2 regions of the Streptomyces parvus genome follow, and region 1 is predicted to be linked to the other one. Evidence: predicted binding sites of a transcription regulator. Region 1 holds the regulator's gene; the other holds the start of a gene.
The links. The regulator HspR, encoded in region 1, represses chaperone genes until heat shock. The targets are predictions, from matches to a motif close to TTGAGNNNNNNNNNCTCAA.
Positions count from the first base shown of each region.

Region 1 (15,910 bases):
AGGGAGTTCTCGCCGCCCAGGAAGAGGGCGAAGAGCAGGCGCGGGGCGTCCGTCATCGACATGATCAGCATCGACAGGCCCACCGTCGGCTGCCACGAGCCCGTGCCGCCGAGCTGGCGGGCCAGGGTGTGGGTCACCGCGCCGAGGACCAGGCCGCCGATGACGAAGCCGACGCCGGTGAACAGGACGTACGGGATGGCCGTCGAGATCGTCGCGTTGATCGCTTCTTCGCGCGCCTGGTCGAAGCCGAAGAGCGCGAGCAGGCCGTAGAGGAACGTGATGACCAGCGCCGGGCCCCAGACCGGGTAGTCCCGCATCTGCCAGAACGTCGGTCCCGGGCGCATCACGATGCCGCTCAGCAGTTCCTTCCAGCGCAGCCGCGGGCCCGCCGGCTGGGCGGGGGCGGCACCGGCGCGGTAGGTGTTGCCGTCGCCGTACGGGTCCTCGTCGACGCGGAACGCCTGCGTGTGGCCCGGATTGTTGGCGTACGGGTCGTGGGGCGCGGGGTCCGTGTACGGGTCGCCGAAGTACTCCGGTTCGCCGTGGCCCCCGGGTCCGCCGCCCTGGCCGCCGTGTCCGTGTCCGCCCTGGCCCTGGTAGCCGCCCGCGTTGTACGGGGCGCCCTGCGGGGCTCCGTACGGCGGTGGCGCCGCGCCGTTGCCGGGGCCTCCTTGCGTCGGCCACGGCTGAGCACCGTACGGCGGCTGTGGTGCCTGCCCTCCGTACGGCTGCTGCCGCTGCTGCTGCGGTTGTTGCGGGGTGCGGTTGTCCCGGCCGCGTCCGATCCTGAATCCAGCCACCCGTCGAACGTACCTGGTCCCCGGGGGCGGGGGGTGGGGGCCGGGGGAACCGGGGCGCCATTGCGGCCGAGCTGTGACATCCCCTAGGGGCCGCGCCCCGGGCCCCCGGAGGGGGAGTTCAGGGGAGGAACAGCGCCGTGGAGAAGGTGACGAGGGGCTGGTCCGTGGTACCCGCCGGGTAGAGCGCGATCAGGTCCTGCCGCTCGCCCCGGTACGTCCGCACCACCGTGTCCGGCTTCTTGTCGCCGTCGTAGTCGCCGTGGTTCAGGAGGGCGGTGCGGGTGGCGCCCGTCGCGTTCAGCGGTGCGGTGGGGAGGTCCTTGGCCGCGAACGCGTACGCGCCGCCCGGGCGCGCCGGGCCCTTCGCGGAGCCGAGGAGGAGGGTGCCCTTGCCCGCCCGTCCCGGGGCGTGCGGGCGGGCCGCCGCGACGAGGTCGTCGTAACCGTCGCCGTCGGTGTCGGACCGGGGCTCGGGGGCGTAGAGATACGGGCCGCCGTCGGGCAGCAGTTCCGCGCTGCGCGGGGCCCCGGTGCGGGTGAAGGGGCCGTGCAGGAAGGTGACCTGGCCGGCGCTGGCGGTGACCGCGAGGTCGGCCTTCCCGTCGCCGTCGAAGTCGCCGCAGACCGGCTGCTCGGGCCACTCGTTGCCGAACCGGGCCTGCTGCGGGATGCGTACGGTGACCGCCTTGCCCGTCAGCCCCTGCGGGGAGCCGAAGAGGATCTGGAGCGGTACGGGCGGGGCGCCGATGCCGTTGTACGGGGGGTCGGTGGAGACGATCAGGTCGGTGAAGCCGTCCCGGTCCAGGTCGCAGGCCGACTCGGCGTCGAAGGCGGCGGGCAGGGTGTCGCCGGACTTCGCCGCGTTCACCCGGGCGCTCAGCAGTTGCCGGGTGGAGGGGTCGAGGGGGCGGTCGCGGTCGTCGGAGCCGTACACGACGCCGATGCCCGCGTCGTCGCCGTGGCTGTCCTCGGGCGCCTTCACCAGGTCGTCGACGACCAGGTCACGGTGTCCGTCGCCGTTGAAGTCGTACGGGACGCGGCTGCCGGTGCCGCGGGGGACGGGGGCGCTCACCGTCTCCGCCCGGGTCCGTGCCTGTGCCGGGGGCGGGGTGTCGCCGTTCTTGCCGTCGGACGCGGAGGACGGGCCCGAACAGGCCGTGAGCGCCAGCAGCAGGGCCGTACAGCCGACGGCGAGGGAGGCCGCCACCCTGCTGGTGACCGCTGCCTGCGGGTGCTCGGTGCGGGTGTGTGGGCGCACGGGGGCCTCGTTCGGTGTTCGTCGAGCTGTGGCCCCCCGGTCGGCGCCGGGGAGGTGTCCCGGACGCCCTGGCGGGCTTCTCCGGGGCACATGATGCTCCAGATACGTCGTCGCGTACATGTCCGAGTTCACAGTTCCTCTGCGGCGGTCGTCACGTCGGCCCCCGGCCGCCCGGGCCCGGGCACGACGAAGCGGCCGGTCCTGCCCCCGAGGCAGGTCCGGCCGCTTCGTCGCGCCGATGCGTTACGTCACTGTGCCGGTTCCGGCTCCGGTGCGTCCACCTGCTCCGGCTCACCGGTCGGGTCCATGGGCGTCTTCACGGACTCCAGGAGGAGCTGCGAGACGTCCACGACCTGGATGGACTCCTTGGCCTGGCCGTCGTTCTTCTTGCCGTTGACCGAGTCGGTCAGCATGACGAGGCAGAACGGGCAGGCGGTGGAGACGATGTCCGGGTTGAGGGCGAGGGCCTCGTCGACGCGCTCGGTGTTGATGCGCTTGCCGATCCGCTCCTCCATCCACATCCGGGCGCCGCCGGCGCCGCAGCAGAAGCCGCGCTCCTTGTGGCGGTGCATCTCCTCGTTCCGCAGTCCCGGGACCTTCGCGATGATCTCGCGCGGCGGGGTGTAGATCTTGTTGTGCCGGCCCAGGTAGCACGGGTCGTGGTACGTGATCAGGCCCTCGACCGGGGTCACCGGGATCAGCTTGCCCTCGTCGATGAGGTGCTGGAGCAGTTGGGTGTGGTGGATGACCTCGTACTCGCCGCCGAGCTGCGGGTACTCGTTCGCGATCGTGTTGAAGCAGTGCGGGCAGGTCGCGACGATCTTCTTCGACGACTTGGGCTTCTTCGTCTCCGGGTCGTCCTCGTCCTCGCCGTACGCCATGTTCAGCATGGCCACGTTCTCCTGGCCGAGCTGCTGGAACAGCGGCTCGTTGCCCAGGCGGCGGGCGGAGTCACCGGTGCACTTCTCGTCGCCGCCCATGATCGCGAACTTGACGCCCGCCATGTGCAGCAGTTCCGCGAAGGCCTTGGTGGTCTTCTTGGCCCGGTCCTCCAGGGCGCCCGCGCAGCCGACCCAGTACAGGTAGTCGACCTCGGTGAGGTCCTCGACGTCCTTGCCGACGATCGGGACCTCGAAGTCGACCTCCTTGGTCCACTCGACGCGCGCCTTCTTGGCGAGCCCCCAGGGGTTGCCCTTCTTCTCCAGGTTCTTGAGCATCGTGCCCGCCTCGGACGGGAACGCGGACTCGATCATCACCTGGTAGCGGCGCATGTCGACGATGTGGTCGATGTGCTCGATGTCGACCGGGCACTGCTCGACACAGGCGCCGCAGGTGGTGCAGGACCACAGGACGTCCGGGTCGATGACGCCGTTCTCCTCGGCGGTGCCGATCAGCGGGCGCTCGGCCTCGGCGAGGGCGGCCGCGGGAACGTCCTTGAGCTGCTCCTCGGAGGCCTTCTCCTCGCCCTCCATGGTCTTGCCGCCGCCTGCCAGCAGGTAGGGGGCCTTGGCGTGCGCGTGGTCGCGCAGCGACATGATCAGGAGCTTCGGCGAGAGCGGCTTGCCGGTGTTCCAGGCGGGGCACTGCGACTGGCAGCGGCCGCACTCGGTGCAGGTGGAGAAGTCGAGGATGCCCTTCCAGGAGAACTGCTCGACCTGGGAGACACCGAAGACCGCGTCCTCGGCCGGGTCGTCCCAGTCGATCTCCTTGCCGGCCGTCGTCATCGGCTGGAGCGCGCCGAGCGCGACCTCTCCGTCGGCGTTCCGCTTGAACCAGATGTTCGGGAAGCCGAGGAAGCGGTGCCAGGCGACACCCATGTTGGTGTTGAGCGAGACCGTGATCATCCAGATCAGCGAGGTGCCGATCTTGATCATCGCGGTGAAGTAGATGAGCGTCTGGAGCGTGCTGATGCTCAGCCCCTTGAAGGCGAGCACCAGCGGGTACGACACGAAGTACGCGGCGTCGTAGCTCTCGACGTGGTGGATCGCGCCCTCAAGGCCGCGGAGCACCAGGATCGCGAGGCCGATCGTCAGGATGACGTACTCGACGAAGTACGCCTGCCAGGCCTTCGAACCCGCGAACCGGGACTTGCGGCCGGCCCGGGAGGGCAGGTTCAGCAGCCGGATCACCATCAGCGCCACGATGCCCACGACCGTCATCAGGCCGATGAACTCGATGTACATCTCGAACGGCAGGAACGTGCCGATGATCGGCAGCACCCAGTCGGCCTGGAAGAGCTGGCCGTACGCCTGGAGCAGTGTGGGCGGCAGCGTCAGGAAGCCGATCGCGACGAACCAGTGGGCGAAGCCGACGATGCCCCACCGGTTCATCCGGGTGTGGCCGAGGAACTCCTTGACCAGCGTGATCGTGCGGGCCTTGGGGTGGTCGGTGCGGCTGCCTGCTGGTACGGGCTGGCCCAGGCGGACGAAGCGGTAGATCTGTGCGACGGCTCGGCAGATGAGCGCAACGCCGACGACCGTCAGCACCAGCGACACGATGATCGCGGCGAGTTGCATGAGTGGGGCTCCTCGGGCCTGCGAGAGCGGGATCCGGTTGGTTGCGTGATACTGCCCGCTACTACTAAGCAGTAACTTATTTAGTCTGTGCTGACACTATCCACTTAGTCCACCCTCCCGCAGGCGGGCGGGCGGTGATCTGCGTCGCTCAGGTGTGCCTTGGTTCGGCGGGCCTTCCGGAGCCGGTCCCGCAAGGGGTTGCGGGCGGCTTCGGCGAGGATCGCCAGGTCGAGCACCACTCCATGGTGCTCTGCGTAGTGCTGGTCCAGCAGGGCGGGGTCGTCCCACGGCATGCCCGAGCGGGCGCGCACCTGCGCCAGACCGGTCAGTCCCGGCCGCAGTTCCTGCCGCCACCGCCGGGCGCCGGACCCGGTGGACCGGGGGTCGCCGGGGGCCAGCGGGGCGGGGCCGACCAGGGCGAGGTCGCCGCGCACGACGTGCGGCAGCCGCGAGAACAGGTCCAGACGGAGTCTCCGGGTCCGCAGGGTGCGCAGCTCGAAGACCCGGCCGCCCAGGCCCGTCCGGGGCCGGTGGTCCCAGGCGCCGCCCGGGGTGCGCCGCGCGGTCAGGACGAGCGCGGCCACGGCGACGGCGGGGCAGGTCAGGGCCAGCAGTGCGGTGCCCAGCACCAGGTCCAGGGTGCGTTCGGCCGTCGTGCGGGGGAGGGCGCGGTCCGCGAGCCGGCGCACCCGGTCGGTGAGGCCCGCGAGGCGTGCGGCGGGGCGGGAGGGGAAGTGGCCCCTCTCCGTGCCGGACTCGGCCGCGTACGCGTGTGGGCGCGGCTGCCCTGTGCCTCCTGTCCGGCTTCCCGTCCGCCGGTTCTCCGGTCGCGTCTGCCGTACGTGCCGCTTCCTCGCGTCCTGCATCGCGCCCGCCCGGGGTTCGAGGTTCGATGGGGTTCTGATGGGTGACGATCCACGCTGAAACCTGCCGGTCGGGGACGGTTGTGGCCGTCTCGCGGCAATTTGTGACAGAACGATCCCATGGTGGGACGGTGGGTCGGGGGGTGCGCGAGGGGCGTGGCGTGCGCCGGTGCGGTGGTGTGGCGGGCGGATCGGCGCAGATAAGTTCCACGTAAGCATTTAAGTTGAGCCTGCTCGGCTCAGGTCTGTTGACTCACGGGCGGGCGTCATGCATTCTTGAGTCAGATCCACTCAAGTAATCCGTTGGAGGAATTGAAATGGCACGTGCGGTCGGCATCGACCTGGGCACGACTAACTCCGTCGTCAGCGTTCTCGAAGGCGGCGAGCCCACCGTCATCACCAACGCCGAAGGCGCCAGGACCACGCCGTCCGTCGTCGCCTTCGCCAAGAACGGCGAGGTGCTCGTCGGCGAGGTCGCCAAGCGCCAGGCGGTCACCAACGTCGACAGGACCATCCGCTCCGTCAAGCGCCACATGGGCACTGACTGGAAGATCGACCTGGACGGCAAGAGCTTCAACCCGCAGCAGATGAGCGCCTTCATCCTGCAGAAGCTGAAGCGCGACGCCGAGTCCTACCTGGGCGAGAAGGTCACCGACGCGGTCATCACCGTCCCGGCGTACTTCAACGACTCCGAGCGTCAGGCGACGAAGGAGGCCGGCGAGATCGCGGGCCTGAACGTCCTGCGCATCGTCAACGAGCCGACCGCCGCCGCCCTGGCGTACGGCCTCGACAAGGACGACCAGACGATCCTCGTCTTCGACCTCGGTGGCGGCACCTTCGACGTGTCCCTCCTGGAGATCGGCGACGGCGTCGTCGAGGTGAAGGCCACCAACGGTGACAACCACCTCGGTGGTGACGACTGGGACCAGCGCGTCGTCGACTACCTGGTGAAGCAGTTCGCCAACGGGCACGGCGTGGACCTGTCCAAGGACAAGATGGCTCTCCAGCGTCTGCGCGAGGCTGCGGAGAAGGCCAAGATCGAGCTCTCGTCCTCGACCGAGACCACGATCAACCTGCCGTACATCACGGCGTCCGCCGAGGGCCCGCTGCACCTGGACGAGAAGCTCACGCGCTCGCAGTTCCAGCAGCTGACCGCGGACCTCCTGGACCGCTGCAAGACCCCGTTCCACAACGTCATCAAGGACGCGGGCATCCAGCTCTCCGAGATCGACCACGTCGTTCTCGTCGGTGGCTCCACCCGTATGCCCGCCGTCGCCGAGCTCGTCAAGGAGCTGACCGGCGGCCAGGAGGCCAACAAGGGTGTGAACCCGGACGAGGTCGTCGCCATCGGCGCCTCGCTCCAGGCCGGTGTCCTCAAGGGCGAGGTCAAGGACGTCCTGCTCCTCGACGTCACCCCGCTGTCCCTCGGTATCGAGACCAAGGGAGGGATCATGACCAAGCTCATCGAGCGCAACACCACGATCCCGACCAAGCGCTCCGAGATCTTCACGACGGCCGAGGACAACCAGCCGTCCGTCCAGATCCAGGTCTACCAGGGCGAGCGCGAGATCGCGGCGTACAACAAGAAGCTCGGGATGTTCGAGCTGACCGGTCTGCCGCCGGCCCCGCGCGGTGTCCCGCAGATCGAGGTCGCCTTCGACATCGACGCCAACGGCATCATGCACGTCGCCGCCAAGGACCTCGGCACCGGCAAGGAGCAGAAGATGACCGTCACCGGCGGCTCCTCGCTGCCGAAGGACGAGGTCAACCGGATGCGCGAAGAGGCCGAGAAGTACGCGGAGGAGGACCACGCCCGCCGCGAGGCCGCCGAGTCGCGCAACCAGGGCGAGCAGCTCGTCTACCAGACGGAGAAGTTCCTCAAGGACAACGAGGACAAGGTCCCCGGCGACGTCAAGACGGAGGTGGAGACCGCGGTCGAGGAGTTGAAGGAGAAGCTCAAGGGCGAGGACACCGCCGAGATCCGTACGGCCACCGAGAAGGTCGCCGCCGTCTCCCAGAAGCTGGGCCAGGCGATGTACGCCAACGCCCAGGCCGAGGGTGCGGCTCCGGGTGCCGAGGCCCCGGGCGACGGCCAGGCCAAGGCCGATGACGACGTCGTCGACGCCGAGATCGTGGACGACGAGAAGGACACCAAGGGCGGTGCGGCGTGACCGAGGAGACTCCGGGCTTCGAGGAGAAGCCCGACGTCCCCTCCGGCGCCACCCCTGATGACGCCGAGCCGAAGGCTGCCGCTCCCTCCGAGGAGGAGGCGGCGGCCCCGGCCGGGGACACCGATGCGACCGTCGGTCTGACGGCGCAGCTGGACCAGGTCCGTACGGCGCTGGACGAGCGCACCGCAGACCTCCAGCGGCTCCAGGCCGAGTACCAGAACTACCGCCGCCGCGTCGAGCGGGACCGGGTCACGGTCAAGGAGATCGCTGTGGCGAACCTCCTGTCCGAGCTCCTGCCCGTCCTCGACGACGTCGGCCGCGCGCGGGAACACGGCGAGCTGGTCGGCGGCTTCAAGTCGGTGGCCGAATCGATGGAGACCGTCGTCGCGAAGCTGGGCCTCCAGCAGTTCGGCAAGGAGGGCGAGCCCTTCGACCCGACGATCCACGAGGCCCTGATGCACAGCTACGCGCCGGACGTCACCGAGACGACCTGCGTGGCGATCCTTCAGCCGGGGTATCGCATCGGCGAGCGCACCATCCGCCCCGCGCGGGTGGCCGTCGCCGAGCCGCAGCCGGGCGCCACGCCCGCCGCGGCGAAGGAAGAGAAGAAGGCAGACGACGAGGAGAGCGGTGGCACCGAGGAGGTCTGACGGCGACACGTCTGATCACCGCGGTGCACACCGACCGGCCCGGCGGCCGGCCCACGGGCCGGCCGCTCGGCCGATCGTCCGGAAGGAGGGACGTCGATGAGCACGAAGGACTTCGTCGAGAAGGACTACTACAAGGTCCTCGGCGTCCCCAAGGACGCCACCGACGCCGAGGTCAAGAAGGCGTACCGGAAGCTCGCCCGCGAGTTCCACCCGGACGCCAACAAGAACGACGCCAAGGCGGAGGAGCGCTTCAAGGAGATCTCCGAGGCGAACGACGTCCTCGGTGACCCCAAGAAGCGCAAGGAGTACGACGAGGCGCGAGCCCTCTTCGGCAACGGCGGCTTCCGGGCCGGCCCCGGTGGTGCGGGCGGCAACTTCAACTTCGACCTGGGCGACCTCTTCGGCGGGGGCGCCCCGGGCGGCGGACAGGGCGGCGCGGGCGGCGGCTTCGGCGGCGGCGGTCTCGGCGACGTCTTCGGCGGGCTGTTCAACCGCGGCGGCACGGGCACCCGGGTCCAGCCCAAGCGCGGCCAGGACATCGAGTCCGAGGTGACGCTCAGCTTCACCGAGGCGGTCGACGGGGCCACGGTCCCGCTGCGGATGTCCAGCCAGGCGCCCTGCAAGGCGTGTTCCGGCACCGGTGACAAGAACGGCACCCCCCGGGTCTGCCCGACCTGTGTCGGCACCGGCCAGGTCTCGCGCGGCAGCGGCGGCGGCTTCTCGCTCACCGACCCCTGTGTGGACTGCAAGGGCCGGGGCCTCATCGCCCAGGACCCCTGTGACGTCTGCAAGGGCAGCGGCCGGGCGAAGTCGGCGCGCACCATGCAGGTGCGGATCCCGGCGGGCGTCTCCGACGGCCAGCGGATCCGGCTGCGCGGCAAGGGCGGTGCGGGCGAGCGCGGCGGACCGGCAGGCGATCTGTACGTCGTCGTCCACGTCGACGCCCACCCGGTCTTCGGCCGCAAGGGCGACAACCTCACGGTCACCGTGCCCGTCACGTATCCGGAGGCGACGCTCGGCGGCGAGATCAAGGTCCCCACGCTCGGCGGACCCCCGGTCACGCTGAAGCTTCCCGCCGGCACCCCCAACGGGCGTACGATGCGCGCCCGGGGCAAGGGCGCGGTGCGCAAGGACGGCACCCGCGGCGACCTGCTGGTCACCGTGGAGGTCGCGGTCCCCAGGGACCTGGGCCAGGAGGCCAGGGACGCCCTGGAGGCCTACCGGAAGGCGACCGCGGACGAGGACCCGCGGGCGGAACTGTTCCAGGCCGCGAAGGGAGCTTGAGATGGACGGCCGTCGACGCAATCCGTACCAGCTGACCGATGAGACACCGGTGTACGTGATCTCGATCGCGGCCCAGCTCTCGGGGCTCCACCCGCAGACGCTGCGCCAGTACGACCGTCTCGGCCTGGTCTCCCCGGACCGTACGGCCGGGCGCGGCCGGCGCTACTCGGCCCGCGACATCGAGCTGCTGCGCACCGTGCAGCAGCTGTCGCAGGACGAGGGCATCAACCTCGCGGGCATCAAGCGGATCATCGAGCTGGAGAACCAGGTGACCGCGCTCCAGCAGCGCGTCGCCGAGCTCTCGGCGGCGGTGGACGGCGCGGCGGTCGCCATGCAGCAGCGCGAGGCCCAGGTCCACGCCTCGTACCGCCGCGACCTCGTGCCGTACCAGGACGTGCAGCAGACGGGCGCGCTGGTGGTGTGGCGGCCGAAGCCGAAGCCCTAGCTCCAGGACGGGCCTTCCGTACGGAAAGACGGCCGGGGGCGGAAGAACACCACGTGTTCTTCCGCCCCCGGCCGTCTCCGTCTGTCCGGGTGTGTCTGTGCCGTCTCGTGGTGGCGGATGGCTGGCACCAAGTGGCCGGAATCGTGCAGCAAGTTGACAGCGATCCCCGTCCGGAGCGGATCGCTCCGCTGACAAGGTGGTGCATGTCGGCGGGAACGAGCCGACGAGACACGTGACGTACGGGGAGGAAGACATGGGCGTCTACGCGTTCACCGGAAAGACGGTCGGTACGGGGGGACTGCTCCTGGGACTGGTTCTCGGAGCGGCCGTCGCACCGGCCCACGCGTCCGCCGGCCCGGGGGCCGGCACCGTGGCGGAGGCGGCCGCACCGCTGACGGCCGGGGCGGGGCCGGGGGCCGGGATCGGGGGCCGGGGCGAGGAGATCGCGTCGGAGGTGAAGGAGGCGGTGAACCGGCTTCTCTGCGGGGCGCCGCTGCCGAAGCCGCTCGCGCCGTTCATGGGCAAGGTGAAGTGCGTCAACGGCTGGCAGTAGAAGACCCGGTGGAGATCACGGTGGCGCGGGTCTCCGGCGACGCCGCGCCCGCCGGAATCGCGGTGCTCCGGCTCATCGGGATGCTGCCCGCGGAGTGGGAGTGCGGCCAGCGCATCGAGGAGGACCGGATCACCGTCCTGGTGCGCGGTTCCGGGCGGGACGCGGAGGAGGTGACCGGCGTACGGCAACGGTGCGCGGAGGCGCTGCGGGACCGGACGCTGGAGGGGTGGGTCCTGGAAGGGGCCGGTTAGGCCCTCCGCCGCCGCTTCCGGGGGCGTGTCCGGGGCCCCCGGGGAGCGGGATCCGGACGGCCCCGCCCGCCGGGGCTCAGATCCGGCCCCGCTCCCGGGCTCAGATCCAGCCTCGCTCGCGGGCCAGCAGGGCCGCGTGCGGGCGGCTGGTCGCGCCCAGGATGCGGAGGACGTCGGCGACATGGCGGCGGTACGTCCGCACCGAGATGTCCAGGTTCCGTGCGCCCGTCTCGTCCTTGGCGACCCGGCACATCTCCTCCATGACGCGCTGCTCCATCTCGGACAGCACGTCGGAGGGCGAGGAGTGGGTGTCGATCAGGGTGGACAGGTCCGTGGACTCGGCCCAGATCTTCTCGAACAGGGCCAGGATGTTGGAGACCAGGCCGGCCTGCTGGGTGACCAGCGCGCCGCGCGAGGTGTCCGAGGGGTCGACGGGCACCAGGGCCGTACGGCGGTCGTACACGAGGATCCGCTCGGACAGCTTGTCCGCGGCCCTGATCGACGCCCCCTGAGCAGTGAGTTCGCGGAGGTAGGCGACGGTCGGCGGGTGGTCGAGCGCTTCCCGCAGCACCACGCTGCGGATCTGCACGCCCCGGCGCAGACACCGGGTGTCCAGGGGGCGTGCGTGCGCGATGTTCTCGGCGGTGAGGGCGGTGTACGGCTCGACGGAGAGGATCTCCTGACGGGCGAAGAAGGCCAGGTCGTCGATCCGGTCGCGGATCTGCGGGAGCACCTCCAGCCGTTCGACGCCCTGGGTGGCGAGGGGACGGGTCTGCTGTTCGGCGGTCAGCTCGGCGATCAGGTGCCGGGACCTGGTGACCTGGTGGAGCTGTTCGTGCAGCTCGCGCAGCCGTATCTCCGTGAGCCGCTCGACCGCGGTCTCCGGGGCCGCCGCCGAGACGCCGCCGTGTTCGTCGGTCCGCAGCAGGCCCAGCTCGTCGAGGCGGGCGAGGGCCTTCTCCACCTCCTCACGGGGGCTGTGGAGGAGCACCCCGATGTCCTCGGTGCCGGTGCCCGGATTGCGGAGGAAGTGCCGGTAGGCGCGTTCCTCCGTGATGTCCAGACCGAGTATGGACAGGCTTCCGCCATTCACCGCTGCCGCCCCCCGCGTGCCGCACGACTACCGACGGCGCACTGCGGCATGGGTCAAATGCCGCGCAGCCGTCGAACCGATGAGGGAGAGGGTAATCGATAGGTAAAGCAGCAGGTAGTCCCGGTCGTCCGGGTGACGGGCGCGGGACGGGGGACGGTGACGATCAATGGAGGAGACTGCTGTGACGATGATGGCCGACGAACAGATGAGGGCCGGCGGACGGGCGGGGACCGCAGTCGGCGCCCGGCGGGCGATGGACTTCGCCACGCTCACCGAACGTGAGCTGGAAGTGCTCGTGCTGCTGGCGAGCGGGGAACAGAACCGCTGGCTGGCCCGGAGACTGGGCATCACGGAACGGACCGTCCGGGCGCACACGTCGAGCATCGTGCGCAAGCTGAACCTGAAGTCCCGGTTCGAGGCGGCGATCGTGTCGTATCTGCACGCCGAGGACATCAGGGGGCTGCGTCCGTGACCTGACGCCGGATCGCGTTCTGCGTCCTGCGCCCTGACACGTCGAAGTCCCCTGCCGGAAGTCTCGCTTCCGGCAGGGGACTTCCGGCTGTTCCGGCACACCCGCCTACGGCAGGGCGGCACTGACCGCGTCCACCAGCATCATCCACATCGGCTGACCGCCCGTCCCGAACGCCGCCGCCAGCGCGTAGCCGATGGCCGCGTCGAGGGGCTCGGGGGTTCCGGCCTCCTCCTGCCACTCGGCTATCACCCGGCGGTCGCCGTCCGAGGAGAAGTCCCCGAGGTGCTTGCCGTCGCGGGTCAGCTTGCTGAACGGGATCGAGTTCGGGACGAGCCGGTAGTGGATGCCCCCGTGGTGGACGTCGACCCGGTAGGTCTGCCGCCGGAGCTTGCCCTTGCCCGGCTTGATCGTCGCGTCCTCGCCGGCCACCGTGATCGTCAGGTACCGGGGGTCGCGGGTGCCGATGACGATGTGGTCGTCGACCTCCGCCTCGGGGGCGCGGACGATGGTGACGGTCGGGATCCGCCCGCCGCTGACGACGAGCTTCTCCCGGTTGTCGCCGAGGAGTTCGACGGAGATCTCCCCGTAGTGGTCGTCCTCGGTGGAGGCGGGCAGCGGGAGGGAGGTGGTGTCGGTCATCTGGATCCTTGAACCCTTCGGTCGTGCTGGGGGGTGTTCGCGGAGCATCACTGCCGTACGGAGTCACGGGTGCGCAGCGCACCTGCGTACGGGAATTGTCCCAGGAGCGTGCCGTGCTCCGGTGCCGGTCAGTGGGCCCCGGCGGTCGCGACCGCCGGGCCGGCGGTCAACTGCGTCGCGGTGAGGTCCTGGTAGAGGGTGCTGCGCTCCAGCAGCTCCTCGTGCCGCCCGTGGTCGCTGACCCGGCCGTTCTCGAACAGCACCAGCCGGTCCGCCGTGGTGACCGTCGAGAGCCGGTGCGCGATGAGGAGCACCGTGCAGTCCCGCGCGGCCTCCTCCACCGTCCGGCGCAGGGCGGTTTCGCTGAGCCCGTCGAGATGCGCGGTGACCTCGTCGAGGAGCAGGACCTGCGGGCGGCGCAGCAACGCCCGTGCGATGGCGAGGCGTTGACGTTCGCCGCCGGAGAGGGCCAGGCCCCGGGCGCCGACAGCCGTGTCGAGGCCGTCCGGGAGGGAGGCGACGAAGCCGTCGAGCAGGGTGCGGCGCAGCACGTCGGCGACGGCCTCGTCGCCGGCGTCCGGCGCGGAGTAGAGAAGGTTCTCCCTCAGCGTGCCCGCCAGCATGGGGGAGTCCTGCTCGACATAGGCGATCCGGCGGCGCAGTTCGGCCCGGCCCAGGGAGCGGATGTCGGTGTCGTCCAGCAGGATGCGGCCGCCCTCGGTGTCGTAGAACCGCTGGATCAGCGAGAACACCGTGGTCTTGCCGGAGCCTGACGGGCCGACGATCGCGGTGACCTTGCCCGCCGGTGCGACGAAGCTCGTGCCGTCCAGGACGGCCGTGCGCCCCTCGTAGCCGAAGGTCAGCCCGTCGACCGTGACGCGGGGCGGCGGGCCGGAGGGCGCCCGCGGCGTACCGTCCACGTCGTCCTCCGCCGCCATGGACCGCACCTCCTCGATCCGGGCCAGCGCGCCGAGCCCCTGTTGCAGGGCGGTGGTGCCGCCGACCAGGGACAGGACCGGACCGCCCAGGTTGAACAGGTAGAGCAGGAAGCCGATCAGCGCGGCCAGTTCGAGGGTGCCCATGGCCACCAGCGCACCGCCGAAGCCGATGACGGCGAGGAACGAGGCCTGGACGATCAGCCCGGCCAGCACCGCGATCAGCGCGTGGTAGCGGGCGCCCTTGAGCCCCGCCCGGTAGGCGCGTTCGGCGGCCTCGGTGGCCCGCTCCGTCTCCTTCGCCTCACCGCCGTTGGCCTTGACGGTGCGGGCCGCGCCGAGCGAGCGGTCGAGCGCCGCGCCGATCTCGCCGACGGAGGTCTGCGCCTCCGTGGTGACCCGCTTGATCCGGGGCATGACGACGCCCATCGCGATGCCGACGACCACCAGCACGGCGGAGGTGATGCCGAGCAGCGGCAGGCTGACGATGCCCATCAGCACGATCGTGGCCAGCAGATGGATCGACCCGTCGACGAGCTGGATGAGACCGCCCGTCGCCGCGTGCTGCACCAGCGTGCTGTCGGAGGTGACGCGCGTGGTCAGCCCGCCCGGCTCGGTGCGGTCCAGCTCGGCCGTACGCAGCCGGATGAGCCGCGCGATCAGACCGCGGCGGACCTGGAGCACGACGCGTTCGGCGGTCCGCTCGCTGAGCCAGGACTGCAGCCAGGTGAGCCCGATGGAGGCGAGCAACAGGCCGGTCAGCAGCAGGATGTCCTCCCGCAGCCCGTCACCCGTCATGAGCTTGGCCAGCACCGACTGGATGACCAGCGGCTGGGCCAGACCGGCGGCGCTGCCCGCCAGCGTCAGAGCCAGCACCGTGAGGAGGATGCCGCGGTGCGGACGCGCGTACGAGAGCAGCGCCCGCAGTGCGGGCCGCTCCGCCGGAGACTGTTCTGCGTCAGGTGTGTTCACACCCGTAGTTCTATCCTCTTCCACCCGCGCGGGGAACTGTCGTTTGCGGCAATGCCGCAAGAGCCAATGGTGCGGAGCCGGCGGCGTGGGTCAACATTCTTTCTGTCCGCAACGGACGCCGGTAAACCAGGCATCGGCGAGATGCGCGAAGTGGCCGGTCGTCAATTCCCTTTCATGGAACGAAGGAAAGACTCATGCAGAACGTCACCGAGAAGGACCTGTTCGACGGCTACACCGCCTACACCTCCGCCGAGGAGCTCGGCCTGCACGACGGCCAGGAGGCCGCGCCGGCGTTCAGCCCCACCATCCCGTGGGCCATCCGCGCCACGATCATCACCGCGCGTTCCTCGCAGCAGTGCGCCGCCGCTCTCGGCTCGCTCGCCGCGAAGACCGTCGAGAACAAGTGCTGACCAGCGACTCTTCGCTGTGAGCCGCGGGGGTCGGCCGGAGATGCGGTGCGCATGCTCCGGTCGGCCCCCGGCCCCAACGCGCACAGGAGGCGTCGTGGAGGAACAGCAACGGGACTTCGAGCGCATCCTCGTCGTGGGGACGGGAGCCCTCGGCGTCGCCTTCCTGCCGTTCTGGATCAACTGGCTCGGGAATTCCTTTCCCGACCTGGAGAAGCGGGTCGCGCTGACCCGTTCCGCATGCCGGTTCGTGTCACCGGACGCGGTGGCCGTGCTCTCCGGAAAAGAAGTCTTCATCGACGACTGGAATGCGTTCTCCGGTGTCGATGTACCCCATGTGGACATCGCGGAATGGGCGGATCTGATTCTCGTCCATCCCGCCACCTTGAATTTCGTCGGCCGATACGCCCTCGGGGTCGCCGACACCCCGCTGATGGTCGCCCTGCAGACCACCCGCGCCCTGGTCGGCGTCGCCCCCTCGCTGCCGCCCGGAGCGCTCGGGAGCCCGGTCGTCCAGGGGCACCTGGCGGCGCTGCGCGAGCGGCCCGGAGTGGTCCTCGCCCCGACGATCCCCGCGCGGAGCGCGCGTACGGGCGAGGTG
Region 1 covers NZ_CP135079.1:3,680,743-3,696,652, forward strand. The annotation lists gene RNL97_RS17525 (Yip1 family protein) at 1-800, opposite strand, end outside; gene RNL97_RS17530 (FG-GAP repeat domain-containing protein) at 919-2,058, opposite strand; gene RNL97_RS17535 ((Fe-S)-binding protein) at 2,307-4,574, opposite strand; gene RNL97_RS17540 (sugar transferase) at 4,679-5,440, opposite strand; gene dnaK (molecular chaperone DnaK) at 5,755-7,608, shown strand; gene grpE (nucleotide exchange factor GrpE) at 7,605-8,258, shown strand; gene dnaJ (molecular chaperone DnaJ) at 8,355-9,542, shown strand; gene RNL97_RS17560 (heat shock protein transcriptional repressor HspR) at 9,544-9,987, shown strand; gene RNL97_RS17565 (hypothetical protein) at 10,241-10,540, shown strand; gene RNL97_RS17570 (hypothetical protein) at 10,549-10,791, shown strand; gene RNL97_RS17575 (helix-turn-helix domain-containing protein) at 10,892-11,884, opposite strand; gene RNL97_RS17580 (helix-turn-helix domain-containing protein) at 12,051-12,356, shown strand; gene RNL97_RS17585 (hypothetical protein) at 12,462-12,995, opposite strand; gene RNL97_RS17590 (ABC transporter ATP-binding protein) at 13,124-14,902, opposite strand; gene lxmA (lexapeptide family class V lantibiotic) at 15,097-15,312, shown strand; gene lxmD (flavoprotein) at 15,407-15,910, shown strand, end outside.

Region 2 (15,910 bases), 1.1 Mb from region 1:
TTCATCATCGTCTTGCCGGCGAACCCGCCGACCGCGAACTCCCGCTCCAGGTCCCACAGGGTGAGGCCGTGCTCGGTGATGTCCAGGTCGGGGTGCTTGCGCTGGTGGTACTCCAGCGGGTCGGTGTCGGCCATGACGTGGCCGCGGACCCGGTAGGAGTGGATCAGCTCGAAGACCCGCGCGGCCTTGGTGACGTCGTCGTCGTGCGAGGCGTCGATGTCCTTGAGCCAGCGGACCGGCTCGTAGGGGATGCGCAGCGCCTTGAAGATCTCGTCGTAGAACTCGTTCTCGCCGAGCAGCAGCTGGGAGAGGACGCGCAGGAACTCGCCGGAGGCGGCACCCTGGATGACCCGGTGGTCGTAGGTCGACGTGAGCGTCATGACCTTCGAGATACCGAGCTTGTTGAGGGTGTCCTGGGAGGTGCCCTGGAACTCCGCCGGGTAGTCCATCGCGCCGACGCCCATGATGAGGCCCTGACCGGGCATCAGGCGGGGCACCGAGTGGACGGTGCCGATGCCGCCGGGGTTGGTCAGCGAGGCGGTGACGCCGGTGAAGTCGTCCATGCCGAGCTTGCCGATGCGGGCGCGCCGGACGATGTCCTCGTACGCCTGCCAGAACTCGAAGAAGTTGAGCGTCTCGGCTTTCTTGATGGCCGCGACGACCAGCTGGCGGTCGCCGTTCGGCTTCACCAGGTCGATGGCCAGACCCAGGTTGACGTGCTCCGGCTTGACCAGGGTCGGCTTGCCGTCCTTCTCCGCGTAGGAGTAGTTCATCGACGGCATGGCCTTGAGGGCCTGCACCATCGCGTACCCGATGAGGTGCGTGAAGGAGATCTTCCCGCCGCGGGCCCGCTTGAGGTGGTTGTTGATGACGATGCGGTTGTCGAAGAGCAGCTTCACCGGGACCGCGCGGACGGACGTGGCCGTCGGCAGCTCCAGCGAGGCGTTCATGTTCTTCGCGACGGCGGCCGAGGGGCCGCGCAGCGTCACGTACTCCGGTCCTGCCGGGGCCTCGGCGGACCCGTCCGCCGTGGGCTTGGCGGGCGCGGCAGCGGGCTTCGCCGCCGCGGGCTTCGCCTCGGCGGGAGCGGTCTTCGCCGGGGCCGGGGCCGGGGCGGCCTTGGTCGGGGCCGGCTGCGCGGGGGCGGCCGGAGCGGCGGCGGGCGCGGCCTTCGCCGGAGCCGGAGCGGCTGCCGGAGCGGGCGCGGCCGGGGCGGCGGCCTCGGTCGCCGGGGCCCCCGAGGCCCCGGGAGCGGGCTTGTCCGCCGTGCCGGCGGCACCCGGCTTGTAGTCGGCGAAGAAGTCCCACCAGGCACGATCGACCGAACTGGGGTCCTGGAGGTACTGCTGGTAGATCTCGTCGACGAGCCATTCATTGGCGCCGAAAGCCGCGGCCGGGTTGGTGCCCGGGCTGGCTTGGTCGGTCGAGACGCTTGAGTTACTGGGGGACTGAGACGACACGGCGGCAACCGCCCTCTTCCGCTTCACAAGGTGATGGACAGCGGAAATCAAGGCTACGCCCCCCGAACCGTTCCTTGCAGGCCGGGCCGGTGCTTCGTCGTGCACATCACATCGAAGGGCGGGTTTCGGCGCAGGAAATGGCGGGAAACAAGCGAGGTTCCACTGCACTTCGGGTACGCAGGACCGTGGACACGGCCCTGCGACCGCATCCCCTTGAGGCCCCTTGCTGGCTGGACACGTATGAACGTGCCCCTCCGGTTCGACCCTATGCCAACGAGACCGTCAACCGCGCGGCTCGGGGATTCCCGGGAGAGTGACCTGGATGCGGCAGCCCCGTACGGATTCGGCCACACCGATCCGGCCGCCGTGCAGATCGACCGCCCACCGGGCGATGGCGAGACCGAGGCCCGTACCGCCGTCGCTTCCCGGACCCTGCGGGGAGGGCGCCTGGCCCCGGTTGAAACGCTCGAAGACCCGGTGGCGCTCCGCCTCCGGGATGCCGGGCCCCTCGTCGATGACTTCCAGCTCCAGCGACTCGGGGGAGGCCCCGCGCCGGGCCAGCACCGTCACCCGGCCGTGCGGCGGGCTGTGCTTGACCGCGTTGTCGATCAGGTTCGCGACCACCTGGTGCAGCCGCTCGGCGTCCGCGTGCGCGGTGAGCTCCGGCGGCGAGACGTCCAGATGCAGATGGACGTCCGTACGGGAGTGATTGCCCGAACCCGACGACAGGCGTCGCTGGGAGGCGGCGAGGTTCGCCTCCTTCAGTACGCCCGACAGGTACGGCCACACCTCGAAACGGCGTGCCTTGAGTGCGACGACCCCGTTGTCCAGCCGCGAGAGGTCCAGCAGCGTCTCGACGAGCCGGCCCAGCCGCTCCGTCTGCTTCAGCGCCGTGCGCATCGTCTCCGGATCGGCGGCGGACACCCCGTCCACCACGTTCTCCAGCACGGCTCTGAGCGCGGCGATGGGGGTGCGCAGCTCATGGCTGACATTGGCGACCAGCTCTTTTCGATGCCGGTCCTCCGCCTCCAGATCGTCCGCCATGCGGTTGATCGTCTGCGCCAGGTCACCCAGCTCGTCCCGCCGCCCGGCGCCGCTCACCCGGCGCGTGTAGTCGCCGTGCGAGATCGACCGGGCCACCGCTCTCATCTCGTCCAGCGGCGCGGTCAGACCGTGCGCCACGAACTGGGTGATCAGCAGCGTGGCGATCACCGAGAACACCGTGATGAAGCGGAACTCCGTACGGGTCCGCAGCGCGACGATCAGCAGGCCCGTGGTGATGAACACCGAGACCACGACGAGCGTGCCGAGCTTGGCCTTGATCGAGAAGGGCCGCAGTCCGGACCCTGGCCGGGTCATGGCGCGGGAGTCTCCAGGGCGTAGCCCACCCCGTGCACGGTACGGATCCGCTCCGCGCCGATCTTCCGGCGCAGCGCCTTGATGTGGCTGTCGACCGTACGGGTGCCCGAGGCGTCCGCCCAGTCCCACACCTCGGCCAGCAGCTGCTCCCGGGAGAGCACGGCGCGGGGGGTGTTGGCGAGGCAGACCAGCAGGTCGAACTCGGTCGGCGTGAGGTGGACGTCCTCGGCGCGCACCCGGACCCGGCGCTGCGCGTGGTCGATCTCCAGCTCACCCAGGCGCAGTATCCCGCTGCGCGGGGTCACGGCGGCCAGCGCCGCCCGCTCCACCCGGCGCAGCAGCACGTGCACCCGGGCGGCCAGCTCGCGCATGGAGAACGGCTTGGTCATGTAGTCGTCGGCGCCCACCCCGAGCCCGACCAGCATGTCGGTCTCGTCGTCGCGCGCGGTGAGCATCAGCACCGGGACCGGGCGCGATGCCTGCACCCGGCGGCAGACCTCCAGGCCGTCGAAGCCCGGAAGCATGATGTCGAGCACCATCAGGTCGGGCTGCCAGGCCTCGGCCGCGTCCACGGCCGCGGGGCCGTCCAGCGCGGTCTGCACCAGGAAGCCCTCCGCCCGCAGCCGGGCGGAAATGGCGTCGACGATCGTGGCGTCGTCCTCGACCACCAGCACCCGGCGCTGAGCCCCCGGGGTGGCCGCGACGCCGTTGTGGGTGGTGTGTGTCTGTTCCATCGCCCCGCCCCTGCCCGTTCTCGCGGGAGCCATTCCCCCGCAAGGCACGGTCTTCGCTCGTGTTTTCGTGGGTGATCCCGTGTGCCGGTCAGCAGCGTAAAGGCAGCGGAGGCCTCCCGGCTACGCAGGGTGTTGTCCCGGGGCCGCGAGTTCGGGCCGGGCGGGCGGCCGGATCGTCTGCCTTGTGCCGGTTGACCCGTGCCGCCGCCGGGCCGCGCATACCGGGAGGGGGGTTCAGCCGGTCCGGAGTGCGAGATGGACCACGTCGGGCACACCTCGGGCAACGGCCACTTCTTCCGTCCGAACCCCGCTGAACCCGGCATTCCGCAATGCCTGCTCGAAGGCGGGCGACGGCTGCGCGGACCAGACGGCGAGCACGCCGCCCGGGTTCAGACGGTCGTGGCAGTGCGCCAGACCGGCCGGGGAGTAGAGGCTTTCGTTGCCCTCCGTGACCGTCCAGTCGGGCCCGTTGTCGATGTCCAGGCAGAGCGCGTCGTAACGCTCCGTGGTGGTGCGGAGGTGGTCGACCAGGTCCGTGTGCAGGATCCCGGTCCTGGGGTCGGCCAGCGCCGCTCCGGAGATCCGGTCCAGCGGCCCCTCGCGGTGCCAGTCCACGATCGCCTGCTCCCGCTCCACGACCACGATCCGCCCCCAGCGCTCCTCCTCGGCGGCCCGCACCAGGGAGAACCCGACACCCAGGCCGCCGATCAGCACGGAGGGCGCCGTCCTCCCGGCGGGCAGTGAGGCCAGCGCGACGTCGATCAGCAGCCGCTCGGAGCGTCCGTCGGAGGTGTCCATCAGGAAGCAGCCGTTGGCGATGATCTCGAAGTGCTCCCCGCGCTCGCGCAGGACGACCTCGCCGAAGGGCCCCTCCCGGCGGTCGAGGACGACGGGGGTGTCGGTGGAGCGCACAGGCGGCGATTCCATCGGTTCGGGGGCGGTCGTCGCGGACATGGGGCGGCTCTCCGGTATCCGGTCGTGGCGGTCGATGCCGCCCATCCTGTCCCGTCGCGCGGGTGGAGGCCAGCGCCTTTCCCGCTCCGGAGAGGGGAACAACTGCCCGCCGTCGAGCGCTCCCGTACGGGGAGGGCGCCTGGGCGGGAAGGGGCGCGGGGTGTGGCGGGGGGTGTTGATCGCTCAGAGCGAACATCGACCGGGGAACATTCGGCGGCTCACAAGCATTGAGTCCACATAGCTCAACTTGCCTGCCGAAGGGGAGATCATGACTAACGAGTCCCAGGCGTTCACACCGATCGACCTGCCCGTGCTGCCGCTCGACGACGAGGTCGTCCTGCCCGGCATGGTGGTGCCGCTGGACCTGTCCGACACCGAGGTGCGCGCCGCCGTCGAGGCCGCGCAGGCCGCAGCCCGTCCCGGCGGCGGAAAGCCCCAGGTGCTGCTGGTCCCGCGGATCGACGGCACGTACACGGGGACCGGTGTCCTCGGCACCGTCGAGCAGGTCGGACGCCTGTCGGACGGCGATCCGGGCGCCCTCATCCGGGCCCGTGACCGGGTCCGCATCGGAGCCGGGACCAGCGGTCCCGGCCGGGCGCTCTGGGTGGAGGGGACCGTGCTGGAGACCGCCGCCCCCGACCCGCTGCCCGGATCCGCCGCCGAGCTGGTCAAGGAGTACAAGGCGCTCGCCACCAGCTGGCTGAAGAAGCGCGGCGCCTGGCAGGTCGTGGACCGGATCCAGCAGATCGAGGACGTCTCCGCGCTCGCCGACAACTCCGGATACTCACCGTTCCTCTCGACCGCCCAGAAGGTCCAGCTCCTGGAGACCGTGGACCCGATCGCCCGGCTGAAGCTCGCCATCCAGTGGCTGAGCGAGCACCTTGCCGAGCAGGACGTGGCCGAGTCCATCGCCAAGGACGTCCAGGACGGCGTCGACAAGCAGCAGCGGGAGTTCCTGCTGCGCCGCCAGCTCGACGCCGTACGCAAGGAGCTCGCCGAGCTCAACGGCGACCCGGAGGACGAGTCCGACGACTACCGGGCCCGCGTCGAGGCCGCCGACCTGCCCGAGCACGTCCGCCAGGCCGCGCTCAAGGAGGTCGAGAAGCTGGAGCGCTCCAGCGACCAGTCCCCCGAGGGCTCCTGGATCCGCACCTGGCTGGACACCGTCCTCGAACTGCCGTGGACCGAGCGGACCGAGGACGCCTACGACATCCGCGGCGCCCAGGAGGTCCTGGACGCCGAGCACGCAGGCCTGGCCGATGTGAAGGAACGCATCACCGAGTACCTGGCGGTGCGCAAGCGCCGGGCCGACCGGGGCCTCGGCGTCGTCGGCGGGCGTCGCGGCGGAGCGGTCCTCGCCCTCGTCGGCCCGCCCGGCGTCGGCAAGACCTCGCTCGGCGAGTCCGTCGCGCACGCCATGGGCCGCAAGTTCGTCCGTGTCGCACTCGGCGGTGTCCGGGACGAGGCGGAGATCCGGGGCCACCGGCGTACGTACGTCGGCGCGCTCCCCGGCCGGATCGTGCGGGCCATCAAGGAGGCCGGTTCGATGAACCCGGTCGTCCTGCTCGACGAGATCGACAAGGTCGGCTCCGACTTCCGGGGCGACCCGGCCGCCGCTCTGCTCGAAGTCCTCGACCCGGCGCAGAACCACACCTTCCGCGACCACTACCTGGAGGTCGAGCTCGACCTCAGCGACGTCGTCTTCCTGGCCACCGCCAACGTCCTCGAAGCCATCCCGGAGGCCCTGCTCGACCGTATGGAGCTGGTCCGCCTCGACGGCTACACCGAGGACGAGAAGGTCGTCATCGCCCGGGACCACCTGCTCCCGCGCCAGCTGGAGCGGGCCGGTCTGGAGAAGGACGAGGTCGCCCTGGAGGAGTCGGCGCTGCGCAAGCTGGCCGGCGAGTACACCCGTGAGGCGGGCGTACGGAATCTGGAGCGGGCGGTGGCCCGGCTGCTCCGCAAGGTCGCGGCCCAGCACGAACTGGGCGACCGCGAGCTGCCGTTCACGGTGACCGACGCGGATCTGCGCGGCCTGATCGGGCGTCCGCACCACGTGCCCGAGTCCGCACAGGACCCGGCCGAGCGCCGCACCGCGGTGCCGGGCGTGGCCACCGGGCTCGCGGTGACCGGGGCCGGCGGTGACGTGCTCTTCGTCGAGGCGTCGCTCGCCGACCCGGAGACCGGGGCGTCCGGACTGACCCTGACCGGTCAGCTCGGGGACGTCATGAAGGAGTCCGCGCAGATCGCGCTGAGCTTCCTGCGGTCGCACGGCGCGGAGCTGGAGCTGCCGGTCGCCGACCTCAAGGACCGGGGCGTGCACGTCCACTTCCCGGCGGGCGCGGTCCCCAAGGACGGCCCGAGCGCCGGCATCACGCTGACGACCGCGCTGGCCTCGCTGCTCTCCGGACGCCTCGTCCGTACGGATGTCGCGATGACCGGTGAGGTGTCGCTGACCGGACGGGTCCTGCCGATCGGCGGCGTCAAGCAGAAGCTGCTGGCCGCGCACCGGGCGGGCATCACGACCGTGGTGATCCCCCAGCGCAACGAGGCCGACCTGGACGACGTCCCGGCCGAGGTGCTGGAGAAGCTGGACGTCCACCCGGTCACCGACGTCCGCCAGGTGCTGGAGATCGCCCTCGCCCCGGCCAGGACCGGGGAGAGGATCCCGGCCGCGGCCTGACCGCCGTACGCCGGCCCGGCTCGGACGCCCGCTTCCCGCTGCGCGGGGGCGGGCCGTCCGCGTGTCCGGGGCGTGGCGCAGGGCGTGGCCTCCGGGACGTCGTCCGGGACGCGGCTCAGGGGCGGTAGATCGTGCCCGGCTGCGGCTCGGCGGGGGCCATCAGCTCGGGGACGGTCACGAAGGTGTAGCCGTCCTTCTGGAGCGCGTCGATGATCCCGGGCACGGCGGGGACGGTGCCCTTGTAGATGTCGTGCAGCAGGATGACGCCGTCCTTGCCCGCCTGGTCGAGGATCCGCTTCTTGATCAGCGCGGAGTCGTTCGTCGAGTAGTCCTTGGCCGTGGCGCTCCACAGCACCTGGGAGAGCCCGAGCTCCTTGCTGATGTCCGAGACCGTGTCGTCGGTGCGGCCCTGCGGCGGACGCATCAGCCGGGGCTTCTTGCCGGTGATCCTCTCGATGGCCACCTGGGTCTTCTCCAGCTCGGCCCGTATCTCGTCCGGCTTCCGGTCGGTCAGCACCTTGTGCGTCCAGGTGTGGTTGGCCACCTCGTGGCCCTCGTCCTCGATGCGCCGCACCACGTCGGGGTGCTTGACGACGTGGTGCTTGCCGAGCAGGAAGAAGGTGGCGTGCACCTTCTTCTCCTTGAGGATGTCCAGCAGCCTCGGCGTGTCCTCGCCCGGTCCCGCGTCGAAGGTCAGGGCGATGCACTTGGCCTTGCGGCAGTCGACCGGCCCGAACTCGCCCTTGGCGTCGGACGCCGCCTCCCCGCGTGCCGAACCGGGCGCGGTCGTCTCCATCGAGCAGCCGCTCAACGTCAGTGTGAGCACCGTCACCAGCGCCGCGGTCAACCCCATCGCGGGCAACGGCATCTTTCCATGCACGACACATCACTCCTCTGTGCGGGAAATCCCGCACAGGCGTGCGGTACGGCGATGACTATACACAGCGTGTATACATCGAGTGCATAGCGAGGTGCGGGGTGGCGGCAGGCTCCGGACCGGGGCCGGCTCGGCGCGGTCGGCGCACGCCTGCGAAATACTGGCCGAGCTGCGGCGATGATCGGTCCCGGCAGCGGCTTTCATCGGCAGGGAACCGTACGAGGGGTACTGACGTGCGCGGAGACGACAGCGGGCCGGAGCCGGGCGTGCCCGACGCGGGCGGCGTGGACCATGAATTCCTGGCGCTGGAGCGTGAGCTGGCCGTGTTCCTGCGCCGGGCGCGCGCCAGCTCGGGCGAGATGGCCCGGGAGGTCCACCCCGAACTGGAGCCCGCCGCCTACGGTCTGCTCGTCCGCCTGGAGGCGGCGGGCCGGCAGCGGGCCACCGAACTGGCCGCCTACTTCGGCGTCGGCAAGGCCACCATGAGCCGCCAGCTCCACTCCCTGGAGAACCTCGGGCTGGTGGCCCGCGAACCCGATCCCGCCGACGGGCGCGCCTGGCTCGTCCACCTCACCGACGACGGCCTGGCCCGGTTCCGCAGCGTCCGGGACGCCCGCCGCGGGCGCTACGTGCGCAAGCTGGCCGACTGGGACCGGGCCGAAGTCGCCGAGCTGGCCCGGCTCCTGCACCAGCTGAACGCCCGAGCGGAGAGCTGACCGGCTCCGGGCCGCCGGTCAGGCCAGCTCCACCAGGAGCGCGGTCGCGTCGTCGTGCGTCTTGGCCCGCCGCAGCCGTACGCGCCCGGCCGCCGCGTCGGCCTCCTCCAGCTCCCGCACCCGGTCGATCAGCTCCTGCGGCCCCGCCTTCCGCAGCAGCCCCAGCGTGTCCGCCCAGTCGCCCTCGCCGAACACCTCCGTCCAGCGGGCCGCGCCGTCCGTGAGCGCGGCCAGCGCCCGGACGTCGGCCGCCGGGACGCTGCCCGTCACCGCGCGCGAGGCCACCGCCGGATCGGCGGCCGCCGTGAAGAAGCCGCCCTCCTTGTTGCGCACCGTGGCGTCGGCGATCTCGTTCGAGGCCAGCGAGCCCGGCGGCAGCCGCGTCAGCCGGTCGTCCAGGATCGCCCGGACCGCACCGTCGGGGGACTCCAGCAGCAGGACCGAGTCGGACAGCACCAGGTACTCGATCGCGCGTTCGCCCCAACGCGCCAGGGCCACGGTCGCCTGAGGCGTACGTACGTGAGAAAGGTCACAGGTGACCCGATGGGCTTCGGCTGTATGGGAGATGGCCCCGGCCAGGATCTCGGCCAGGGTCAGATCGGGGCGGGAACCGGACAGTTCCACCAGTGCACCGCCCAGCCGCGCGGTGAACCACGGGACCGAGTGCACACAACCGTCGTCCCCCCGCGGCGGGGTCACACCGTCGAGCAGCACCAGCACACCGCCCTGGCCGGACGCGGGAAGGGTCCCGGAGACCCAGTCCTCGTTGGGGCGTTCGGGACTGCCGGGAGCGGTGGCGAGTTCGATACGCATACCGTCAGTCTGCACGAGCCCTTCACCATCCCCGCACGCGGCCGAAAATGGCCCGTACCAGCAGGTCAACGCGGGCGCGCTGGATGGAAGGAGGGGCTCCGGGGAGCGTGCGGGCGGGCATCCTGCCAAAGGCGGAGCGGAAGTTCCACCCCGTGGTCCACGCATGGTCAGGGGCCCGGTGGGGGAGACTTGTTCGCCAACTCCAGAGTGATGTTCACTCCTTCGAGTGGCGGAGCGGTTGATGCGCGCCCCCCTCTCACAAGCGCTGGAATGGTCGGAAGCCGTACCAGGAGCGGGGCGCCCTTCCATGTGACCGTGCGTCACCTCTGCTTCAAGGGTGGACGAGTCAAGATTGCGAGCACCGGTGCAGAAGAAGCGGCCGCGGAGCAAGGGCACGACGCGCGACGGTTCCGGGGCGACGCCTCCGGCAGCCGGTGCGGACAAGCGGACCGTGCGGGTGCGCAGTCGCCTGGTCGCCGGGGTCGCGGCCGTCGGCGTCATCGTCGTGGCGGCGGGCACCCCCGCCGTGCTCGGAGCCTCCGCCGATCTCACCGAGTCCCAGCGGCTGGTCACCCTCGCCGAGCTGAACCAGCAGGCGGTCACCCTCGGGCACTCCCTCGCCGACGAGCGTGACGCCGTCACCGCGTACATCGCCGCCGGCCGGGCCGAGGGAGGCGACGGCGGCGACGGCGCGAAGAACCGCGCCGCCCGCACCACCCGCGTCGACCAGCAGATCGACGAGATCCACGACGCGGCCTCCGCGGCCCTGCGCCGCGACCTCTCGACGGTTCCCTCCCTGCGTCGCTCCGCGCTGACCGGCAAGGGCTCGGCCCTGGAGGCGCACCAGGCGTACTCCGACCTCATCGCCAAGCTGCACGGCATCGCCGCCGAACTGGCGGAGAAGACCCCGCCGCGCGCGGCCGACGCCACCCGGGCCCCGCTCACCCTCGGCGGCGCCTCCGAACAGGCCTCCGCGACCCGAGGGCTCCTCCTCGCCGCGCTCGCCGTGCCGAGCCCCGAGCCGACGGCCCCGCAGACCGACCCCGTCACCGGGCTGCCCGTGCAGACCCAGGACGAGGGCGCCACCCGGGCCGACCGGGAACGCGACGAGCTGAGCGCCGCCGCCCAGCAGGCCCGGGTACGGGAGCTGGCCGCGCTCGCCGACTTCGACCAGGCGGCGGACCCGGAGGCCCGCGACAAGCTCTCCGCCACCGTCACCGGCTCCCAGGTCAACGACGCCGAGAAGTACCTCACCCGCCTCACCGACCGCCCCGAGCTGTCGGAAGCCGAACGCAAGGTCAGCCCCCGGAAGCTGGATGCGGCGCTCTCCGCCCGCGTCGACCGGATGCGCAGCGTCGAGTCCGCCCTGACCACCGGCCAGGTCCAGCATTTGGAGGGGCTGCGCGACGACGACGTCACCGCCCTGGAACTGGCCGTCGCCCTGCTCGGCGGCTGCTTCCTGCTCGCCGTCGGCGTCTCCACCGCCGTCGCCCGCACCCTCACCCAGCCGCTCGCCGTCCTGCGCATCGGCGCCGCGCGCCTCGCCGAGGACCCTTCGAGCGCCGAACCGGTCCGCTACACCGGCCGCAACGACGAGTTCGCCCAGGTCGTCCGGTCGATGAACGCCCTGCACGGCCGGCTCGCCACCCTCCACCAGGATCTCGGCGGACGCGTCGAGAGCCTCACCGCCGAACGCTCCGGCCTGATCAAGAGCCGCGAGTCCCTTGACCGGCAGCGGACCGAACTCCAGGAGCGGACCGCCGAGCTGACCACCCAGCTGGGACAGCTCAGGAACACGGTCCACCACACCTTCGTCAACCTCTCGCTGCGCACCCTCGGCCTCGTCGAGCGGCAGCTCGGCGTCATCGAGGGACTGGAGGAGCGCGAGCAGGACCCGGAGCGCCTGGCCACCCTCTTCAAGCTCGACCACATGGCCACGGTCATGCGCCGCCACAGCGAGAACATGCTCGTCCTCGCGGGCGCCGAGCACGGCCACGGCCACGCCGGGCCGATCCCGCTGGTCGACGTGGCGCGCGCCGCCGTCAGCGAGATCGAGCGGTACGAGCGGGTCACCATCCAGTCCCTGCCGCCGCACGCCCAGATCGCCGGATTCGCCGCCGACGACCTCAGCCACCTCCTGGCCGAACTCCTGGAGAACGCCACCTCCTTCTCCCCGCCGGACTCCCACGTCGAACTGTCCGGCTGGCTGCTGGAGAGCGGCGAGGTGATGCTCTCCGTGTCGGACGAGGGCATCGGCATGTCGACGGTCCGGATGGACGAGCTGAATGCCAGGCTGGCCGACCCGGCCTCGTTCGAGGTCGGTGAGCAGAATGCCGACGGCGCCGGACTCGGTCTCCAGGTGACGTCGTTGCTGGCCGCCCGGCACGGGGTGCGGGTCCAGCTGCGCGAGCAGAAGGGGAGTGGAGTGACGGCCGTCGTCGTCCTGCCGCAGGCCCTGCTGCCCAAGACGCTGCCCGCCGCCACACCGCCCGCCGTGCAACTGCCCGGCGACGCGCCCGCGCTCAACCTCCCGGGCTCGGTGGCGGAGGCCAACTCCAACGCCCTGCCCAGCCGTTCCCCACAGCCGGCCGCGCTGCCCGACCCCGCAGTCCCCGCCGTCGACGCGGAGAACGCCCCCGAACAGGCCGCCGACAAGGCCGCCGAGCCCCGCCCCGCCGACGCCGACCCGATGATCGCCGCCGCCGAGCGGGCGATCCGCGAGAACGCCGACGCCTCCGCGAGCGCCGGATTGGGGAGCGCCCCGGCGGAGCACGCCGACGAGAGCCCGGAAGCCACCGCCGTACCGCCGCAGGAACCGGCACAGGACGCCCAGCAGCCGGTCGCGGAAACCGAGGGCGGAGCCGAGACCGACGCGGGTGCCGACGGGGACACCGACGCCGAACCGGAGTCCGAGATCACGCTGCAGGTCCGGCTGCCGAGGCCGCCCGCGGACCCGGCCGATCCGGCAGCCCCGCCCGCCCCCGCGACCGCCGGCCCCTACGCCATCGGCCCCGACCGCCACGAGCGCCCGGCCGAGACCGGGCCCGGCGACCAGGACCCGGACGGGCCCGCGTTCCGTCCCGAGCCCCGAGCCGAGGCTGCCGAGGTCCCGGCCGAGACCGTCCCCGGCCCCCGCCGCCCCGAGGCCGGCCGTGTCACCGACAAGGGGCTGCCGAAGCGCACCCCCAAGGTCGTCCGGCCCGACTCGGCCCCCGCCCCCGGGCGCACCGGCAGCCTCGACCGGGACGCGCTGCGCCGCCGGCTCGGCAGCTTCCACCGGGCGGCCGAGGAAGGCCGGCGCGACGTCGAGGCCGAGATCGCCGAGACCGGTGGCATCGCCGTCGCCGGGCCCGGAGGCGTACCCCCAGGGCGTACGGGGCACGAGAGCACCACCGCGCACGCCCCGGGCGCCGCACAGGACACACGGAACGAAGAGACGGGGGACACAGTCGAGGAGGCACGCAGTTGACTGCGCCCAGCACATTCGGGCTGAGTACCGAGGCCCGGAACCTTCACTGGTTGCTGAGCAATCTCGTGGAGGAGGTGCCAGGGGTCCACTCGGTCACCGTCGTCTCGTCCGACGGCCTGATGCTGCTCTCCTCCGACCCCGGCCATCACGAGGCGAAGGCCGCCGGACCGTCGGACGGCCCCAAGGGATCCAGCGCCGACCTGGCCACGATCGTCTCCGGCATCGGCTCGCTGACCGTCGGAGCCGCGAAGCTGATGGACGGCGGCGGCGTGAAACAGACGATGGTCGCCATGGACGAGGGCAGCGTCTTCGTCATGTCGATCAGCGACGGCTCCCTCCTCGGCGTCCACGCCACCCCGGACTGCGACATGAGCGTCGTCGCGTACCACATGGCCCTCTTCGTCGGCCGGGCCGGGCACGTCCTCACCCCCGAACTCCGCAGCGAGCTGCGCAAATCGATGGAGAGCGCCCTGTGACCACCGCCGCAGCGGAACCCGCCCCCCGGCTCCCCGTCCGCGGGGCCGACAAGCGCCCCGCCCGGGTCCGCCCGTACTCCCTCACCGGCGGCCGCACCCGGTTCGGTCACGTCCTGCTGGTCGAGACGTTCGTCGCCGCCCTCGAAGCACCCGAGGAGCGCCGCGAACTCACCAACGGCAACCTCGCCTCGCGGGTCATGCCGGAGCTCCAGGCCATCGTCGAGATCTGCCGCCGCATGCGTACGGTCGCTGAGATCTCGGCCCTGTTGAAGATGCCGCTCGGGGTCGTCCGGGTGCTGCTCAGCGACCTGGCCGACCAAGGAAAGATCCGCGTGTACGGAACCGGTCACGGCACCGGCCAGCCCGACCGCGCACTGCTCGAAAGGGTGCTCAATGGACTCCGCCGTCTCTGAGGCGCCGCTCTTCGCCCCGCGCCAGCCGGGCTCCCGGGACGACCGGGCGCCTGGGCCCCAGGACCAGGCCGAGGAGTCCCTCCAGGCCTGGCAGCTCGACCACACCCGCGCCCCCACCGCCACCAAGATCGTGGTGGCGGGCGGGTTCGGCGTCGGCAAGACGACGTTCGTCGGCTCGGTCTCCGAGATCACACCGCTCCAGACCGAAGCGCTGATGACCCAGGCCAGCGAGGAGACCGACGACCTCTCCGCGACGCCCGACAAGACCACCACCACCGTGGCGATGGACTTCGGCCGGCTCACGCTGGAGGACGACCTCGTCCTGTACGTCTTCGGTACCCCGGGCCAGCAGCGCTTCTGGTTCATGTGGGACGACCTCGTGCGCGGGGCGATCGGCGCGGTCGTCCTCGCCGACACCCGGCGTCTGGAGGACTGCTTCCCGGCGCTCGACTACTTCGAGAGCTGCGGCCTGCCCTACATCGTGGCGGTCAACCACTTCGAGGGGACCCCCGGTTACGAGGCGGAGGACGTCAGGGAGGCCCTGACCGTACCGCCGCAGGTGCCGATAGTGATCATGGACGCGCGTAACAGGATCACCGTCGTCGAGTCGCTGCTGGCCCTCGTGGGCCATGCTCTCGACGTCACCCCCGCCTGACGCCTCGAATCAGAAACGACGGAGCACGGAGAGCCGCGATGCGGAAGATACTCATAGTCGGAGCCGGCCAGTCCGGGCTCCAGCTGGCCCTGGGGCTGCAGTCCAGAGGCTACGAAGTCACCCTGATGTCCAACCGCACCGCCGACGAGATCCGCTCCGGCCGGGTCATGTCGACGCAGTGCATGTTCCACACCGCGCTCCAGCACGAGCGGGACTACCAGCTGAACTTCTGGGAGTCCCAGGCCCCGAAGATCGAGGGCCTCGGCGTCTCCGTCGCCGCTCCCGACTCCTCCCGCGCCATCGACTGGGTCGGCAAGCTGGACGGGTACGCCCAGTCCGTCGACCAGCGCGTGAAGATGGCCGGCTGGATGGAGATCTTCGCCCAGCGCGGCGGGCAGCTCGTCATCCACGGGGCGGCCGTCTCCGACCTGGACTACTTCTCCCGGACCTACGACCTGGTGATGGTCTCGGCCGGCAAGGGCGAGCTGGTCTCCATGTTCGGCCGGGACGCGGCCCGTTCCCCGTTCGACGCCCCGCAGCGCGCGCTGGCCGTGGCCTACGTCCACGGCATGGGCCCGCGCCCGGAGCACCCCGAGTTCGACGCGGTCCGCTGCAACCTGGTGCCGGGCGTCGGCGAGCTGTTCGTCATGCCGACGCTCACCACCTCCGGCCGCGCCGACATCCTCTTCTGGGAGGGCATCCCGGGCGGACCGCTCGACGCCTTCCAGGGCATCAAGGACCCCTCCGAGCACCTGGCGAAGACGCTGGAGCTGATGGAGAAGTTCACGCCGTGGGAGTACGCCCGCGCCACCAAGGTCGAGCTGACCGACGCCAACGGCACCCTCGCCGGCCGCTACGCCCCCACGGTCCGCAAGCCGATCGGGCGGCTGCCCGGCGGCGGCCTGGTCCTCGGCGTCGCGGACGTCGTCGTGGCCAACGACCCGATCACCGGCCAGGGCTCCAACTCGGCGTCCAAGTGCGCCAACTCCTACCTGGACTCGATCATCGAGCACGGCGAGAGGGAGTTCGACGCGGCGTGGATGCAGTCCACATTCGACCGCTACTGGGAGACCGCGCAGCACGTCACCAAGTGGACCAACGCGATGCTCGGCGTCCCGCCGGAGCACGTGCTGAACCTGATCGGCGCCGCCGGCCAGCTCCAGCCGGTCGCGGACCGCTTCGCCAACGGGTTCAACAACCCGGCGGACTTCGAGAACTTCTTCTACGAGCCCGAGAAGACGAACGCCTACCTGGCCTCGGTCACCGGGGCCTGAGCGCCCCGGTCACCGCTTCGGCGGCCG
Region 2 covers NZ_CP135079.1:4,809,784-4,825,693, forward strand. The annotation lists gene RNL97_RS22860 (multifunctional oxoglutarate decarboxylase/oxoglutarate dehydrogenase thiamine pyrophosphate-binding subunit/dihydrolipoyllysine-residue succinyltransferase subunit) at 1-1,460, opposite strand, end outside; gene RNL97_RS22865 (HAMP domain-containing sensor histidine kinase) at 1,743-2,819, opposite strand; gene RNL97_RS22870 (response regulator transcription factor) at 2,816-3,553, opposite strand; gene RNL97_RS22875 (spermidine synthase family protein) at 3,788-4,507, opposite strand; gene lon (endopeptidase La) at 4,776-7,190, shown strand; gene RNL97_RS22885 (polysaccharide deacetylase family protein) at 7,306-8,058, opposite strand; gene RNL97_RS22890 (MarR family winged helix-turn-helix transcriptional regulator) at 8,301-8,783, shown strand; gene RNL97_RS22895 (protein phosphatase 2C domain-containing protein) at 8,802-9,596, opposite strand; gene RNL97_RS22900 (sensor histidine kinase) at 9,961-13,065, shown strand; gene RNL97_RS22905 (roadblock/LC7 domain-containing protein) at 13,062-13,541, shown strand; gene RNL97_RS22910 (DUF742 domain-containing protein) at 13,538-13,954, shown strand; gene RNL97_RS22915 (GTP-binding protein) at 13,935-14,609, shown strand; gene RNL97_RS22920 (styrene monooxygenase/indole monooxygenase family protein) at 14,648-15,883, shown strand.
Region 2: lon (endopeptidase La) is a predicted target of HspR. The motif match lies at 4,735-4,753, and genes of this name have one in related genera.